DNA from 3 places in the Mesorhizobium sp. M1307 genome. Region 3 is predicted to be linked to each of the others. Evidence: riboswitches for the same ligand, from Rfam matches in the RefSeq annotation. Region 3 holds a riboswitch; each other region holds the start of a gene.
What was found. Region 3 has a riboswitch for cobalamin ahead of metE (5-methyltetrahydropteroyltriglutamate--homocysteine S-methyltransferase). Riboswitches for the same ligand answer to the same signal wherever they lie in the genome.
Positions count from the first base shown of each region.

Region 1: it holds a riboswitch for cobalamin, as region 3 does, so the genes downstream of both, NKH16_RS27380 (DUF1636 family protein) here and metE (5-methyltetrahydropteroyltriglutamate--homocysteine S-methyltransferase) in region 3, are expected to answer to the same signal.
Region 2: it holds a riboswitch for cobalamin, as region 3 does, so the genes downstream of both, NKH16_RS21845 (CbtB domain-containing protein) here and metE (5-methyltetrahydropteroyltriglutamate--homocysteine S-methyltransferase) in region 3, are expected to answer to the same signal.

Region 1 is NZ_JAMYLR010000037.1:31,461-36,140, forward strand. It holds gene NKH16_RS27360 (hypothetical protein) at 1-64, opposite strand, end outside; gene NKH16_RS27365 (NuoB/complex I 20 kDa subunit family protein) at 71-652, opposite strand; gene NKH16_RS27370 (NADH-quinone oxidoreductase subunit A) at 643-1,008, opposite strand; gene NKH16_RS27375 (winged helix-turn-helix domain-containing protein) at 1,344-2,543, shown strand; cobalamin riboswitch at 2,573-2,776, shown strand; gene NKH16_RS27380 (DUF1636 family protein) at 2,815-3,249, shown strand; gene cobW (cobalamin biosynthesis protein CobW) at 3,246-4,286, shown strand; gene cobN (cobaltochelatase subunit CobN) at 4,305-4,680, shown strand, end outside.
Region 2 is NZ_JAMYLR010000022.1:11,242-15,921, reverse strand. It holds gene cobO (cob(I)yrinic acid a,c-diamide adenosyltransferase) at 1-442, opposite strand, end outside; gene cobU (bifunctional adenosylcobinamide kinase/adenosylcobinamide-phosphate guanylyltransferase) at 444-965, opposite strand; gene NKH16_RS21850 (CbtA family protein) at 958-1,740, opposite strand; gene NKH16_RS21845 (CbtB domain-containing protein) at 1,756-1,935, opposite strand; cobalamin riboswitch at 1,972-2,168, opposite strand; gene NKH16_RS21840 (SRPBCC family protein) at 2,518-2,685, shown strand; gene NKH16_RS21835 (heparan-alpha-glucosaminide N-acetyltransferase) at 2,904-3,902, shown strand; gene NKH16_RS21830 (methyltransferase family protein) at 3,919-4,425, shown strand; gene NKH16_RS21825 (MerR family transcriptional regulator) at 4,445-4,680, opposite strand, start outside.
Region 3 is NZ_JAMYLR010000029.1:35,641-40,320, forward strand. It holds gene metE (5-methyltetrahydropteroyltriglutamate--homocysteine S-methyltransferase) at 1-2,266, opposite strand, end outside; cobalamin riboswitch at 2,362-2,562, opposite strand; gene NKH16_RS24800 (hypothetical protein) at 3,113-3,562, shown strand; gene NKH16_RS24805 (helix-turn-helix transcriptional regulator) at 3,673-4,506, opposite strand.

The DNA of each region.
Region 1 (4,680 bases), on a different contig from region 3:
ACGTTCTGAACATCAAATCCAGCCAAGGTTCAGGGTTGCCATAAATGATCCGATCTTCATCCATGGCGATTTACCGCTCGATCGTGCCGGTGCGGCGGATCTTCTTCTGCAGCAGAAGGATGCCGTAAAGCAGCGCTTCAGCGCTCGGCGGGCAGCCGGGCACGTAGATGTCGACCGGCACGATGCGGTCGCAGCCGCGCACCACCGAATAGGAATAATGATAATAGCCGCCGCCATTGGCGCAGGAGCCCATCGAGATGACGTAGCGCGGCTCCGGCATCTGATCGTAGACCTTGCGCAGCGCCGGCGCCATCTTGTTGGTCAGCGTGCCGGCGACGATCATGATGTCGGACTGGCGCGGGGACGCGCGCGGCGCGACACCGAACCTCTCCGAGTCATAGCGCGGCATCGAAGTATGGATCATCTCGACGGCGCAGCAGGCGAGACCGAAGGTCATGAACATCAACGAGCCGCTGCGCGCCCAGGTGATCAGCGCCTCGGTCGAGGTGACGAGAAAGCCCTTGTCGGCGAGCTCGTTGTTGATCTCCAGGAAGAATGGATCGTCGGACCCGACCGTCCTGCCGGTGTTGGGGTCGATGAGGCCCTTGGGCTTCGGCGCGACGAGCGTGCCGGAACTGTCGTTCAATCCCATTCCAGCGCTCCTTTTTTCCATTCATAGGCAAAGCCGATGGTCAGCACCGCCAAAAACACCATCATCGACCAGAAACCGAGCATGCCGATCTGGCTGAACGACACCGCCCACGGAAACAGGAAGGCCACCTCCAGATCGAAGATGATGAACAGGATCGACACCAGGTAGAAGCGGATGTCGAATTTCATGCGGGCGTCGTCGAACGAGTTGAAGCCGCACTCATAGGCCGAAAGCTTTTCCGGATCGGGGTTGCGATAGGCCACCAGGAAGGGTGCGGCGAGCAGCGCCAGTCCGACGACCAGCGCCACGCCGATGAACAGGACGATGGGCAGGTACGAACTCAACAATGCGTTCATTCTGCAGCTTTCCGTTGCGGCCAATCCACTCTGATTACAGCACCGGACCCACTTGCGGAAGCGTGACAGTTTAACCACTGAACCGTTTTAAGGGGGCTCTATGCTGCAACGCGGCGAGGGTTAGCGCAGCGCTTTCGACGAAGCAAGTCAAACCTTGTTCAAATCGCGGTGCTGGACGGCATATCCGGGAAAACTGGTCCGATCCGCTCCTGTTTGATTTCCTTCACTTTTTACTCCACTTTTCTCTCCTGACATGGATGCCGCCAAAACCCTGCTAGCATGGCACGGAATCGCAGGTCATTTTCTCTGTCCAAAATCGTCCGGATGCCGCCTTCATGAAGGAAAAAATCTCGCTTGCCATGGCCCGCCGCATTGCGCTGGCGGCACAGGGATTCAATGACCCGCGCCCCACCGGCACGCCTGACCGCCGGCATCTGGCCCGCGTGCTTGCCCGTACCGGCCTGCTGCAGATCGATTCCGTCAGCGCCGTGGTGCGCGCCCACTATATGCCGCTTTATTCGCGGCTTGGCCCTTACAAGCTGGCGTTGCTCGACAACGCCGCCGTCACGCGCAAGCGCATGGTCTTCGAGTATTGGGCGCATGAAGCCTCGTTCTTGCCGGTCGAGACCTATCCGCTGATGCGCTGGCGCATGCAGCGGGCCGAACGCGGCGACGAAATGTACAGCGGACTGGCCAAATGGGGCCGCGAGCACGCCGCCTATATCGAAGACATCTATCGCGAGGTCGCCGAACGAGGCCCGATCGCGGCGTCGGCTTTCGAAGGCCAGAAGGGTTCGGGCGGCTGGTGGGGCTGGAGCCATGCCAAGCATGCCTTCGAGTGGCTGTTCTGGGCCGGCCGCATCACCACGGCGCATCGCCGCGGCTTCGAGCGGTTCTACGATCTGCCGGAGCGCGTGCTGCCGCCGGCGGTACTCGCGCTACCGGTTCCCTGTCCCGAGGATGCTCACCGCGAATTGCTGCGCATCTCGGCCCGCGCCCACGGCATCGCCACGGCAGGCGACCTGCGCGACTATTTCCGCCTCTCGCCCGCCGACATCAAGGGCCGCATCGAGGAGTTGGTCGAGGCCGGCGACCTGTTGCCGGTGAGCGTCGAAGGCTGGAGCAAAACAGCCTATCTCCACAACGACGCCCGTTTGCCGCGCAGGATCGAGGCGCGCGCCTTGCTCGCGCCGTTCGATCCCGTCGTCTTCGAGCGGTCGCGCACCGAGCGCTTGTTCGACTTCCACTACCGCATCGAGATCTACACGCCGGCCGAAAAGCGCCGGTATGGCTATTATGTGCTGCCATTCCTGCTCGGCGACAGCATCGTCGGGCGCGTCGACCTCAGGGCCGACCGTCCGGCCGGCGTATTGCGCGTCCATGCCGCCTATGCGGAGCCCGGCGCCCCGCCACAAACCGCTGCCGAGCTTTTCGAAGAATTGAAGCAGATGCAGGGCTGGCTCGGCCTGGAACGCATCGAGGTGACCGCTGCCGGCGACCTCGGCCGGCCGCTCGCGGATATCGCCGCGGCATAGACGTGCGTTGACACGACTGCCTCCACAAGCCTAAATCCGTTCCAGACGGTCCCCTGCCCGCAACGGCAGGGGCCAAGAGGGAATGCGGTGCGAAATCTCGATTTCAAATCCGCGGCTGTCCCCGCAACTGTAAGCGACGAGCCTCGGCCGAAAACCACTGGGATATTCCCGGGAAGGCGGCACCCAGGCGATGACCCGCGAGCCAGGAGACCTGCCGTCTAGGACATAAGAATCCGATCGCCTGGCGGGTTTTCCGGGCAAGGAGCCTGATTTGGAACGCGACAGCAGTTTTCCGGCTGAGACAGCGGATTTATTGTCCGGCCATGGTGATTCCCCGGCCGGCGTTACCGTCATCGTCTGCTCGTCCTGCCGTGACGAGACCGGTTCGGACGCTCATCCGCGCGCCGGCGAACTGCTCGCAGAGGACACGCGCCGCGCCGCTTCCAGCGAAAACATCAAAATCCGCACCGTCGAATGCCTCGGCAATTGCAAGCGCCGGCTCAGCGCGGCCATGCTGCGCGACGGCTGCTGGAGCTACGTCTTCGGTGATCTGACCACGACCAGCGGCGCCGATCTCGTCACCGGGGCAAAGCTGTTCGCCACCTCGACGGATGGGCTCATTCCATGGCGCGGCCGTCCCGATTGCCTAAAGCGCGGCCTCGTTGCCCGCATCCCTCCCCTTGACCTTCTGAAGGACTTGATATGACCGCTGCCTCCCTTTCGCGCGTTCCCTGCACCGTGGTCACCGGATTTCTCGGCGCCGGCAAGACGACATTGATCCGCCATTTGCTCGAAAACGCCAAAGGCAAGCGGCTGGCCATCATCGTCAACGAGTTCGGCGACATCGGCATCGACGGCGAGATCCTGAAGGGCTGCGCCATCGACACCTGCCCCGAGGAAAACATCGTCGAGCTGGCCAATGGTTGCATCTGCTGCACCGTCGCCGATGATTTCGTCCCGGCGCTGGACCAGATCCTGTCGCTGACGCCGAGGGTCGACCACATCCTGATCGAGACATCCGGCCTCGCTTTGCCCAAGCCGCTGGTCCAGGCCTTCCAGTGGCCGTCGGTGAAAAGCCGCGTGACGGTGGACGGCGTCATTGCCGTGGTCGACGGACCGGCGCTGGCTGATGGCCGCGTAGCCAACGACATGGACGCCCTGCAGGCGCAGCGCGCGCAGGACGAGACGCTCGACCATGACGATCCGGTCGAGGAAGTGTTCGAAGACCAGCTCGCCTGCGCCGACCTGATCATCCTGTCGAAGAGCGACCTGATGGACGCAGCCGGCGCGGCCCGTGCCAATGCCGTCATCGGCAAGCACGTTGCGCGGGCGGTGAAGATCGTACCGACTTCGCAAGGCAAGGTCGACCCGTCGGTGCTGCTCGGCCTCGGCCTCGCCGTCGAGGACGACATCGAGAACCGCAAGACCCACCACGACGACGAGCTCGACCACGAACATGACGATTTTGACTCGTTCGTCATCGACATCGCGTCCGTGTCCAACCCGGACGAGCTCGCACAACGGGTCGCCACGGCGGCGGAGGAAGAAAACGTGTTGCGCGTCAAGGGTTTCGTCGAAGTCGGCGGCAAGCCGATGCGGCTCCTGCTGCAGGCCGTCGGTCCGCGCGTCAACCACTATTACGACCGCGCCTGGACCGCTGAAGACGACCGCCGCTCGCGCCTAGTCGTCATCGGCCTGAAAGGGCTGAACCGCCCGGCCATCGAGCGTATCCTCGCCGGCTGACCCCAGGTACGAGCCGCGATGCACATCCTCACCACCACATCCGCCTCGCTCGACGATCTCGCCGAGCCTGTCGATCTCAGGCAAACGCCTGCGGATGTCGTGGCGCTGTCCTTCACCGACAGCGACCTGGCCGGGCTGGCGGCGGCGTGGAAGGCAGATGCGCACCGCCTGCCGTCGATGCGGCTCGCCGCCTTGCGCGACCTGCGCCATCCGATGTCCGTCGACCTGTGGATTGACAGTGTCGCCCGCCACGCCAAGGTCATTCTGGTCCGCATCCTCGGCGGCTACGAGTGGTGGCGCTATGGCTGCGACCAGCTCGCCGTTATCGCGCGAAATCGCGGTATCAAGCTGGCGCTGCTGCCGGGCGAGAGCCACGACGAGGATTTGCGGCTGA
Region 2 (4,680 bases), on a different contig from region 3:
GCAGCGCGATGTTCAGCTCGTCGAGCACCACGAGGCTGATCGACGGCTCGGCCATCAGCTCGAGCGCCTTCGCCCAGGCGGCCTCGGCCGCCGCGATATCGCGTTTCAGGTCCTGCGTTTCCCAGGTAAAGCCCTCGCCCATGGCGTGCCAGACGACGCGATCGCCAAAACTAGCAAACGCGTCCTTCTCGCCGGTGTGCCACTTGCCCTTGATGAACTGGACGACGCCGACGCGCTTGCCATAGCCGAGCATCCTGAGCGCCAGCCCAAAGGCGGCCGTGGTCTTGCCCTTGCCCGGTCCGGTGTTGACGATCAGCAGCCCCTTCTCGACCGTCTTGGCCGCGACCTCGGCGTCCTGCACCGCCTTGCGCTTGGCCATCTTGGCGCGGTGGCGTTCCTCGTCCCCCTGTTCAATGGTCTTGAGATCGATAATATCAGCCATGTCATTTCACCTTGAGCGGCAGCCCCGCCACCATCAAAAGCACGGTGCTGGCAACAGCCGCGACATCCTGATTCAACCGACCGGCGGCGTCGCGAAACCGTCTTGCCAGCGCATTGTCCGGCACGATGCCCTGGCCGACCTCGTTGGACACCACGAACCACGGCCCACGCGGCCGCGACAACACATCGGCCAGCCTCCGGCATTCGGCCTCGACATCATGGTCGGCCAGCATATGGTTGGTCAGCCACAGCGTCAGGCAGTCGATCAGCACCGGCTGGCCGTCAGGCAGCGCTCCGATCGCGCCGGCAAGGTCGAGCGGCGCATCGATGGTCGTCCAGCCGGCGCCGCGCCGCGAGCGGTGCAGCGCGATGCGCTGGCGCATCTCCTCGTCATAGGCTTGCGCGGTGGCAATATAGCTCCACGGCGCCGGACAGGCCGTTACCAGCCTCTCGGCATGCGCGCTCTTTCCGGTCCGCCCACCGCCGATGACCAGGGTCAGTGCCCCGGCAGCGCGGTCAGGCAAAGCTGTCGCGCAGGCTGGTCGCCGTGCCCGTGAAGCGTCCGCGCACCACGCCGACGACCGCGCCGAGCACCAGCCAGAACACCAGATTGGTCAGCGTCACCGCCACCACGAACTGGTGGTGCAGGCCTTCCGGGATCGCCGTTTCGAAGCTATCGGGCTGCGGCGCGCCGACGATATGCGGCGCAACGATCAACGCCACGGCAAGAGCCACCAGCGGCAGCGATCTGCGGAAGACGATAAGGCCGAGACCGGCCGCTGTCGCCAGCACTGTTGCCCACCACCAGATCTGGCGTTGGACAAGGTCGGCCGCCGGCATCGCCGGCAGTTCCGGCGGCAGGCCGAGGCCCGGCGCCAGCGTGAACGCGGCAAAGCCGGCCAGCCCCCAGAACAGGCCCTGGCGCCAATTGCCGATGCCGCCGGCGAATTCCGAAACCGCAACCAGGACCAGCGCAAAGCCGATGCCGGTGACGATATTGGCAACGACGCTGAAGCCGAAGCGTTCGAAAACGTCCGCCGGCGCCCAGCCTTCGTCTTCCGCCGGAGCCATTGCTTCAGCCGGTGCCGGCGCGGCGCTGCTCATAGCCGTCGTGCCTGCGGCGTTTTCGGCCGGTGCCGCAGGTGCCGCGGCATGGTCATGGCCGCCGCCGGCCTGTTCGTAGACTTCCGCCTTTAGGATGAGCGGCACCGTGGCATAGGCTTGCATGCAGGCGAGAGCCACGCCGGCCACAAGCCCTGCGATCGCCGCGATGAACACGACGTTGCGAAACAGTGTCATGATGTCAGCCCCTTGTTAGTGGCAGGGAAAGCCCATCGAATGGCGATAGTCGTGCGCGGCATTGTGGACCGCATCGATATGCGAGAAGCCGACAAAGCCCATGACGAAAATGCCGAGGAATGCAGCAAGCGCCAGTTGCATGAGACGCGACTGCGAGGAGGCGGAAGCGCCGAGCGAAACGGAAGCGGTATTCATGTCTTGTCCTTTCGCCCTCCACCCGAGGGCATAGAAGTCAGTTTCCTGTCGCCGGCAGGTCTCCTGGCTCGCGGATCAGCGCCCTTCCCCACCTTCCCGAAGGCGAACCTTCAGTGGCATATGGAGAGGACTACCGCACACAGTTGCGGGGGCAGCCACGGCATTGGGCAAACAACTTGCCCTCACCGCATTCCCTCTTGGTTCCAAACGGAACCGACGACATCAGCGACTATAGGCAGAATCGCCGCGCCCGGCAAACCAAATTCCGCCGGATCGTGTGGCGAATGCGCCGCCTCGCCAAGCCGGTCGGCCGGCGCCGCGATTGACAATTTTCGCAGCCGGGTGTCGGCTGGCGGATGGGGAGGAAGCTGGCATGCAACCCAGCCCGAATGAGCGCGGTCCCTACAACGGCCTGATGCGGGCCGAGCCGACGCTGCCGTCATCAGCCTGTTGGGACATCGCGGCCTATCAGCGCGATCTCGAGGCCATCTGGTATCGCAACTGGCTGCTCGTCTGCCGCGAGGCGAAGCGCTCGCCGATCCGGCCGCGGATATCGACAACATCGTCGCCTTCGGTACCCAGGTGCTGGAGGAGGATGCTGTTATCTGCGAGGTCAACCAGATGGGCCTGCGCTCGATGCGCCACAAGGCCGGCGTACTGATGCCCGAGGAATACGACTTGCACCGCTTCCACAACTGGGTGCGCGAGCGCCATGCGGCGCTCGCACATCAAAGCGATTTGGGCAGATAGCGCCAGGTGACGAAGCCGCAGGCCGCCGCCAGCAGGCCGAGTGTCGCGAAAACCGCGCCCAGTCCGAAAAACGCCAGCACGCCGGCCAAAGGCTTTCCGGCTCTGGCCTAAAGCAGCTCTGATGCCGACCGGTACCAACGCGACGCAAGGCCCTGCTTCTTTTGACGGTGGCAACCGTGATAGTCGTCTTGCCGGGGCTGAACCAGGACAGCGAGACCATGAGCATCGACACGCCGAGCGCAGCCGTTCAGGATCAACCGAAGTCGAAGCGCATCGCCGCTATCGACATTGCACGCGGCATCGCTTTGCTTGCCATGGCGAGCTATCATTTCACCTGGGACCTCGAATTCTTCGGCTACACCGATCCCGGCCTCACCGCCTTCGGCTGGTGGAAAATCTACGCGCGCTGCATCGCCTCGAGCTTCCTGTTCCTGGTCGGCATCAGCCTCTATCTCGCCCATGGCAAGAAAATCCGCTGGACCGGCTTCTGGAAGCGCTTCGCCACGGTTGCCGGCGCAGCGCTCGCAATATCGCTGGTCACCCGCATCGCCACGCCCGACGGCTTCATCTTCTTCGGCATATTGCACGAGATCGCGCTCGCCAGCCTGCTCGGCCTGGCGTTCCTGCGCCTGCCGGCGCTACTGACGCTTGCCGTGGCGGCCCTCGCCATTGCCGCGCCTTTCTACCTGCGATCTGAGCTTTTCGATCATCCGGCTTTGTGGTGGGTCGGCCTGTCGGCGACCAACCCGCGCTCCAACGACTACGTTCCACTGCTGCCCTGGTTCGGCGCCGTACTTGCCGGCATCGCGGTTACCAAGCTCGCCGCCACCTCCGGCGCGCTGACGCGGCTGTCGGCCTTGGCGCCTGGCCGCTGGGCAAATCCGCTGGTCTTCATCGGCCGGCACAGCCTTGCCTTCTATTTGATCCATCAGCCGGTGCTGATCGGCTCGGTCTGGCTGTTTTCGCAATTCATGCCGGCGCAGGCCGAAACCAGGGAGGTGCGTTTTCTGAAATCCTGCCAGATATCCTGCGAGCAGGCACGCGACACCGAGTTCTGCTCCAGCTATTGTGCCTGCATGCTGGACACTCTCCAGGGCGAAGCCTCGCTTGACCGGCTCTACAGCAACGACCAGTCCCCGGAGTGGAAGGCGCATATTGGCGAGCTCGCCGGCACCTGCACCGCCCAAACCGAGGCGGCGGAACCGGGAACGCGCTAATCGAGGGAGGACAATAATGAGCGACAGTCACCCGAAACCCGTGCAGCAAAATCCTGGGCAGCCGAAGCTGGGGCACATCCCATGGCCGCCGCTGATCTATGTCGCCGCCATCATCGTCAGCGTCGCGCTAGGGCTGTTCTACCCGCTGCCGTGGATCGGCGATCTTCTCGGCGACATCCTGTTCGCCGCCGGCCTTGTGGGGTTGGTGGCGGTTGCCGCGCTCTGGTTCACGGCAATCCGCACCATGATCCGCGCCAAGACGACGCTCAACCCGAACGGCGTGCCTGACCATCTGGTGACCACCGGACCCTTCGCCGTCAGCCGCAACCCGATCTACCTCGCCAACACGCTGCTGCTGGTCAGCCTCGCCTTTGTCACTGGGATCGCCTGGTTCCTGCCGCTGGCAGTCATCGCGGCGTTCCTGACGCAGAAGCTGACGATCGAGAGCGAGGAGAAGGTGCTGACGGCCAAATTCGGCAAGAAATACCGGGACTACGCCAAAAGGGTGCGGCGCTGGATTTGAGCCGGCGCTGACGCCACGCTCATGTGGTGACGCCGAGTTCCACCAGCCGCTCGACGCAGGATTCCTCGGCTTGGTCGAGCTCTGCCAGGGTCTCTTCGAGGTCGCGGCGTTTCTGGCGAAGATCCTCGCGCTTTTCCTCGATGCGCTTGATCATCAGCTTGAGCTGGCCTACCTCGCCGGGCGGCTCCCTGTACATCTGGATGATCTCGCGGATCTCGTTGATCGAGAAGCCGAGCCTTTTTCCCCGCATGATCT
Region 3 (4,680 bases):
TGAGGCCACAGTCCGGGTTTACCCACAGTTGGGCATCGGACAGTCGCTCGCGGGCAAGCATGACGAGATCCGAAATCTCGCCGACTTCCGGGACCCGTGGTGAGTGAATGTCGTAGACTCCGGGCCCGATTTCATTCGGATATTTGGAGCTCGTGAAGGCGTCCAGCAGTTCCATTTTCGAGCGCGACGTCTCAATCGAAATGACATCCGCATCCATTTCAGCGATCGCGTCGATGATCTCGTTGAACTCTGAATAGCACATGTGGGTATGGATTTGAGTCGCGTCCTTTACACCCGTTGAAGCGATCCGGAAGCATTCGACAGCCCAGTCGAGATAGTCGTTCCAATCAGACTGGCGCAGTGGCAATCCTTCGCGAAACGCGGCCTCATCGATCTGGATCATCCTTGCGCCGGACCATTCGAGATCCGTCACTTCGTCGCGGATGGCGAGCGCGATCTGGCGGCATGCTTCGGAGCGGGGTACGTCGTCGCGGACAAATGACCAGTTGAGAATGGTCACTGGGCCTGTGAGCATTCCCTTCACAGGGTTTTCCGTAAGCGACTGGGCGAACTGCCACCAGCGCAGCGTCATCGGATTGGGCCTCGATACGTCGCCGAAGATGATGGGGGGGCGCACGTAACGCGACCCATAGCTCTGCACCCAGGCATGCTGGGTGAAGGCGAAGCCGGACAGCTGCTCGCCGAAATGCTGTACCATGTCGTTTCGTTCGAACTCACCGTGCACCAGCACGTCCAGCCCGATCTCTTCCTGCCAGCGAATTGCAGCCTCGATCTCCTTCTTCAGGAAGGTCTCGTAGTCGACATAGCTCAGCTGGCCCTTCGCATGAGCGGCCCGCGCCCTGCGTACCTGCGGCGTCTGCGGGAAGGACCCGATGGTCGTCGTCGGGAACGGCGGCAGCCCGAGCGTGCCGGCCTGGACTCTGGAGCGCTCGGCAAAAGCGCTCTCTCGTCGCTTCATGCTGTCGTCAATGCTGGCGATCCGCCCCTCAACCAGCGGGTCATGGATCTTCGTGGATGTCACGCGAGTGGCGGCAGCCTCGGCAGACGCTTTCAACGCGCCTGCCACCGCATCCCTGCCTTGGGACAGGGCCCGGGCAAGCAACACCAACTCGTCGGTCTTCTGGGCCGCGAAGGCGAGCCACGACCTGATGTCCGCGTCGAGTTCCGTCTCCATGCGGAGGTCGATCGGCACATGCAGCATCGAGCAAGAAGGCGCGATCTCGACGCGGTCCAAGGGCCAGCCGGCGACGATCGGTTTGATGCGGTCGAGAATGGCGGGCAGGTTCGCACGCCAGACGTTGCGGCCATCGATCAAGCCAAGCGAGAGCACCAGATCCTTCGGTGCGAGCCGACCCACCGTTTCCAGCTGCTCGGGAGCGCGCACGAGATCAATATGCAGCCCGGCCAGGGGCAGAGAAACCGCGGTTTCGAGATTGTCTCCCAGCGGCCCGAAATAGGTAGCCAGCATGATCTTCAGCTCGGGCGCGGCTTTCGACAGCTGGCCATAGGCGAATTCGAACGCAGCTCGTTCGTTCGGGTTCAGATCGAGGACAAGCGCTGGCTCATCGATCTGCACCCAGTCGGCTCCAGACAGCTTCAGCCTCTGCAGGAGTTGCTCGTAGACGGGCAGCAGCCGCGGCAGGAGCGCGATGGGATCGAATCCTTCGGCAGGCGATTTCGCCAGCTTGAGGAAGGTGATCGGTCCAAGGATGACTGGGCGTGTGTGAACGCCGAGAGCTTTAGCCTCGATGAAGTAATCGACCGGTTTCGTCGACGAGAGGGCGAACGTCTGATCATCGTTGAGTTCCGGCACAATGTAGTGATAGTTGGTGTCAAACCACTTGGTCATTTCCATCGCGGTTACATCAGACCGATGAGCCGCCTGCTGGTGACCAGCGTGTCGACAATCCTCCGTCTGACCCTGGTTGCCCCGCGCCATTGCGAAGTAGATGTCAAGTGGAACCTCGCCGCTATTCCAGCCGTAACGGGATGGAACGGCGCCGACCATGGCTGCGGTGTCGAGCACATGGTCGTAGAGCGAGAAGTCGTTCGACGGGATTTTCGACACGCCGCGATCGTGCTGCTCCTCCCAGCTAGCGGCACGGAGCGCCTTCGCGGTCGTGAGAAGGTCGGCAGCGGACGATTTTCCGGACCAGTAGCTTTCAAGCGCGAATTTCAGTTCTCGCCGACGACCGAAGCGGGGCACGCCGAGCGTTGCTACAGGAATTTGCTGAGAGACAGTCATGCCAGACCCCGATGGTTGGGGCGTCGGTGACAAGGAAGGCGCTAGCAGGCCGGCACGAACGCCAGGCTGCAGCGGCCACCGAGACACCCCGCCCGTGGACGTAATTCGCCGTGGCAGGTCTCCTGGCTCGCGGGGTCATAGCCTCTACCCGTCTTCCCAAGGCTATTCGCCTCAGTGACATGAGTGGGGTTGGCTCGCCGCTAACAGTTGCGGGGGCAGCGCCGGCATCGCACCGGCTTCCCTCTTAGCTCCGCTGCGGCAGCGCCGTACGGAGAACCACGACGCGGGAGACAATTACAGCAGTTCGCTTCTTTGTCAACGCCGCATAAAGAAATGTTTATGTCGTTATGTTAAATTTCCGTTGGCATGTTGCCAAAGGTCGCCTTGAAAGCGAAACTATGGAAGCCTTGAGCGGCCGGTAAATCAAAGCAATAACGCACAGCGGTCCAGGAGGATAGGAGTTCGTCGGCTGCTGGCAGCAAACATACCGGCAAGCGCCGTGGTGCTGCTTAGCGCATCATGCGAACCACCTCGGCGTCGAACTTCGGCTCCGAGGTTCCGACCGCTTCGTTGGTGATCTGCTCGCGACCATATTCGGCTCAATGGCGAGGCTGTTGCCCATGTGGAAGCTGTTGGCCGTGATGCCCTCGGTGATATGACACAACGATTTCGGGGGGAGCACACCGAGGCCAGGCGCAGCGGCGTGTTGCGAAGTGATCGAGGCCAATGTCTCGAACTGCTTGTTCGCAGCCCACCGGCTCAAGGTAACCCGGCTCAAACCACCGGGCCAGCTCAAGTCCTCTCCAAATGAGGCCTGGGCGGCAAATCGTCGTGCACGCGCACGGTTTGGCGTTCGATCTTGTGATGCGTCTTGGGCGGACAATCGCCACGGTGGAGCGCGCAGAAGCGGTCCCCAATTGGGAAGCCGAGGGCGGTGAGGACAAGCCAGCGCCACAGGCGGAAGGGGACTTGGACCTGTTTGCCCTGCTGGACCACAAGTTCGCGACACAGGGCCTCAAGGAGAAGACCAAGAGTGATTATGCGCGGGACCTCGCCAAATCATCAAAAGCAGCGGGCAGTCAAAGTTCGGCGCCGATTGACATGGAGATAGCCATCGCGGCGGACCCCCAGGCGGACCGCAAGCCGGAATACAACCGGGTGCAGGCGGCCAAGCTCGTCCACAAGATGGCGTCGGGCACATACCGACGATGGGAGAGCGGACCGTGGAGTGCAGGAACTTCACGCCTATCCACGCTCCCGTGGACGTGTCCTGCGGCACATCGGCAGCGATATTGAGGAGGCAGTTGAGCTTCTGGTCGAGCACTCTTACCTGCCACTACCTACGCTTAACGTCATCTCGTACTGAAAACGCACCACGATGTAACATGCGCCCTTCGTGGATGGTTCTAAGCTTCCTCGGGCGCGGTCAATCTGTGATAACGGTCGCTTGGAACCTCCATCACCGCGACGCGATCAAGGTTGGCGTATCGCGCTCGGTAGTAACCTTCTTCCTCCACTTCGGCGAAACTACACTGGGGAACGTCAAAGGTCGCAGCTTCCAATCCGAAGAAAGTCGTAGCGGTTTCTTCATCCAAGAAGTTCCACTCATCTTCTCCGTCGTCATATGTGACGCGAACATAGGAGGCCATGCGCACGGCTTCCTGATCACCCATCTCTGCGATGATGGCATCGCATTCTTTCTTCAGCTTTCCTGAAACCTCACCCTTATCCCAGTCATCCAAAGCCCGATAGATTTCTGGATGATAATAATCTGGCATCTCCTCTACATCTTCACCGATAAGCTCAATGGTGCGGACATATTGCGGATTTATCAAGAGTATTTTGTTGTCAAGGCTCCAACAATACAGCCATGGCCTGCTTGTGTTATTTCTACGAAGATTATGAAGTTCCTTCAACTGACGTAAAATCGATTCACGCGCCTTTTCATCGATAGGATATTGCCGGCTGCCAACAGTCGTCTTGATCCTGAGCGTGCCGTATCGCGTTTCGGCATCGGCAATTGCAAACGGGCTCGTGCGCCACTCCTCGACATCAATCTTCCAGCCCAGCAGCTCCTCGACCGTGCATTTCAACGTGAGACAAAGGTCCTTGATCTGCTCGACGTTCAACTGCGTTTTGCCTGTTTCCCAACGGGCCACAGTCTGTTGCGTCGTTGCCATCTGCTCTGCCAAATCTTTTTGAGTCATGCCCAGTCGAACCCTAAGCTCTTTCATGTTCATAACTCACCTCGCGTGTTCAACACACGCATTGTGGATGAATTAATCTAACACGTCAAGCGTGTTCAAAAATCGCAGCATGTGTTTTTAGGGCGTCTTCGAGGCTCCCGCAGCCGTTCGTGACCACTTGCGCAAGACACAGGGCTGGTACACAGCACGAATGGGCGATCAAAAATT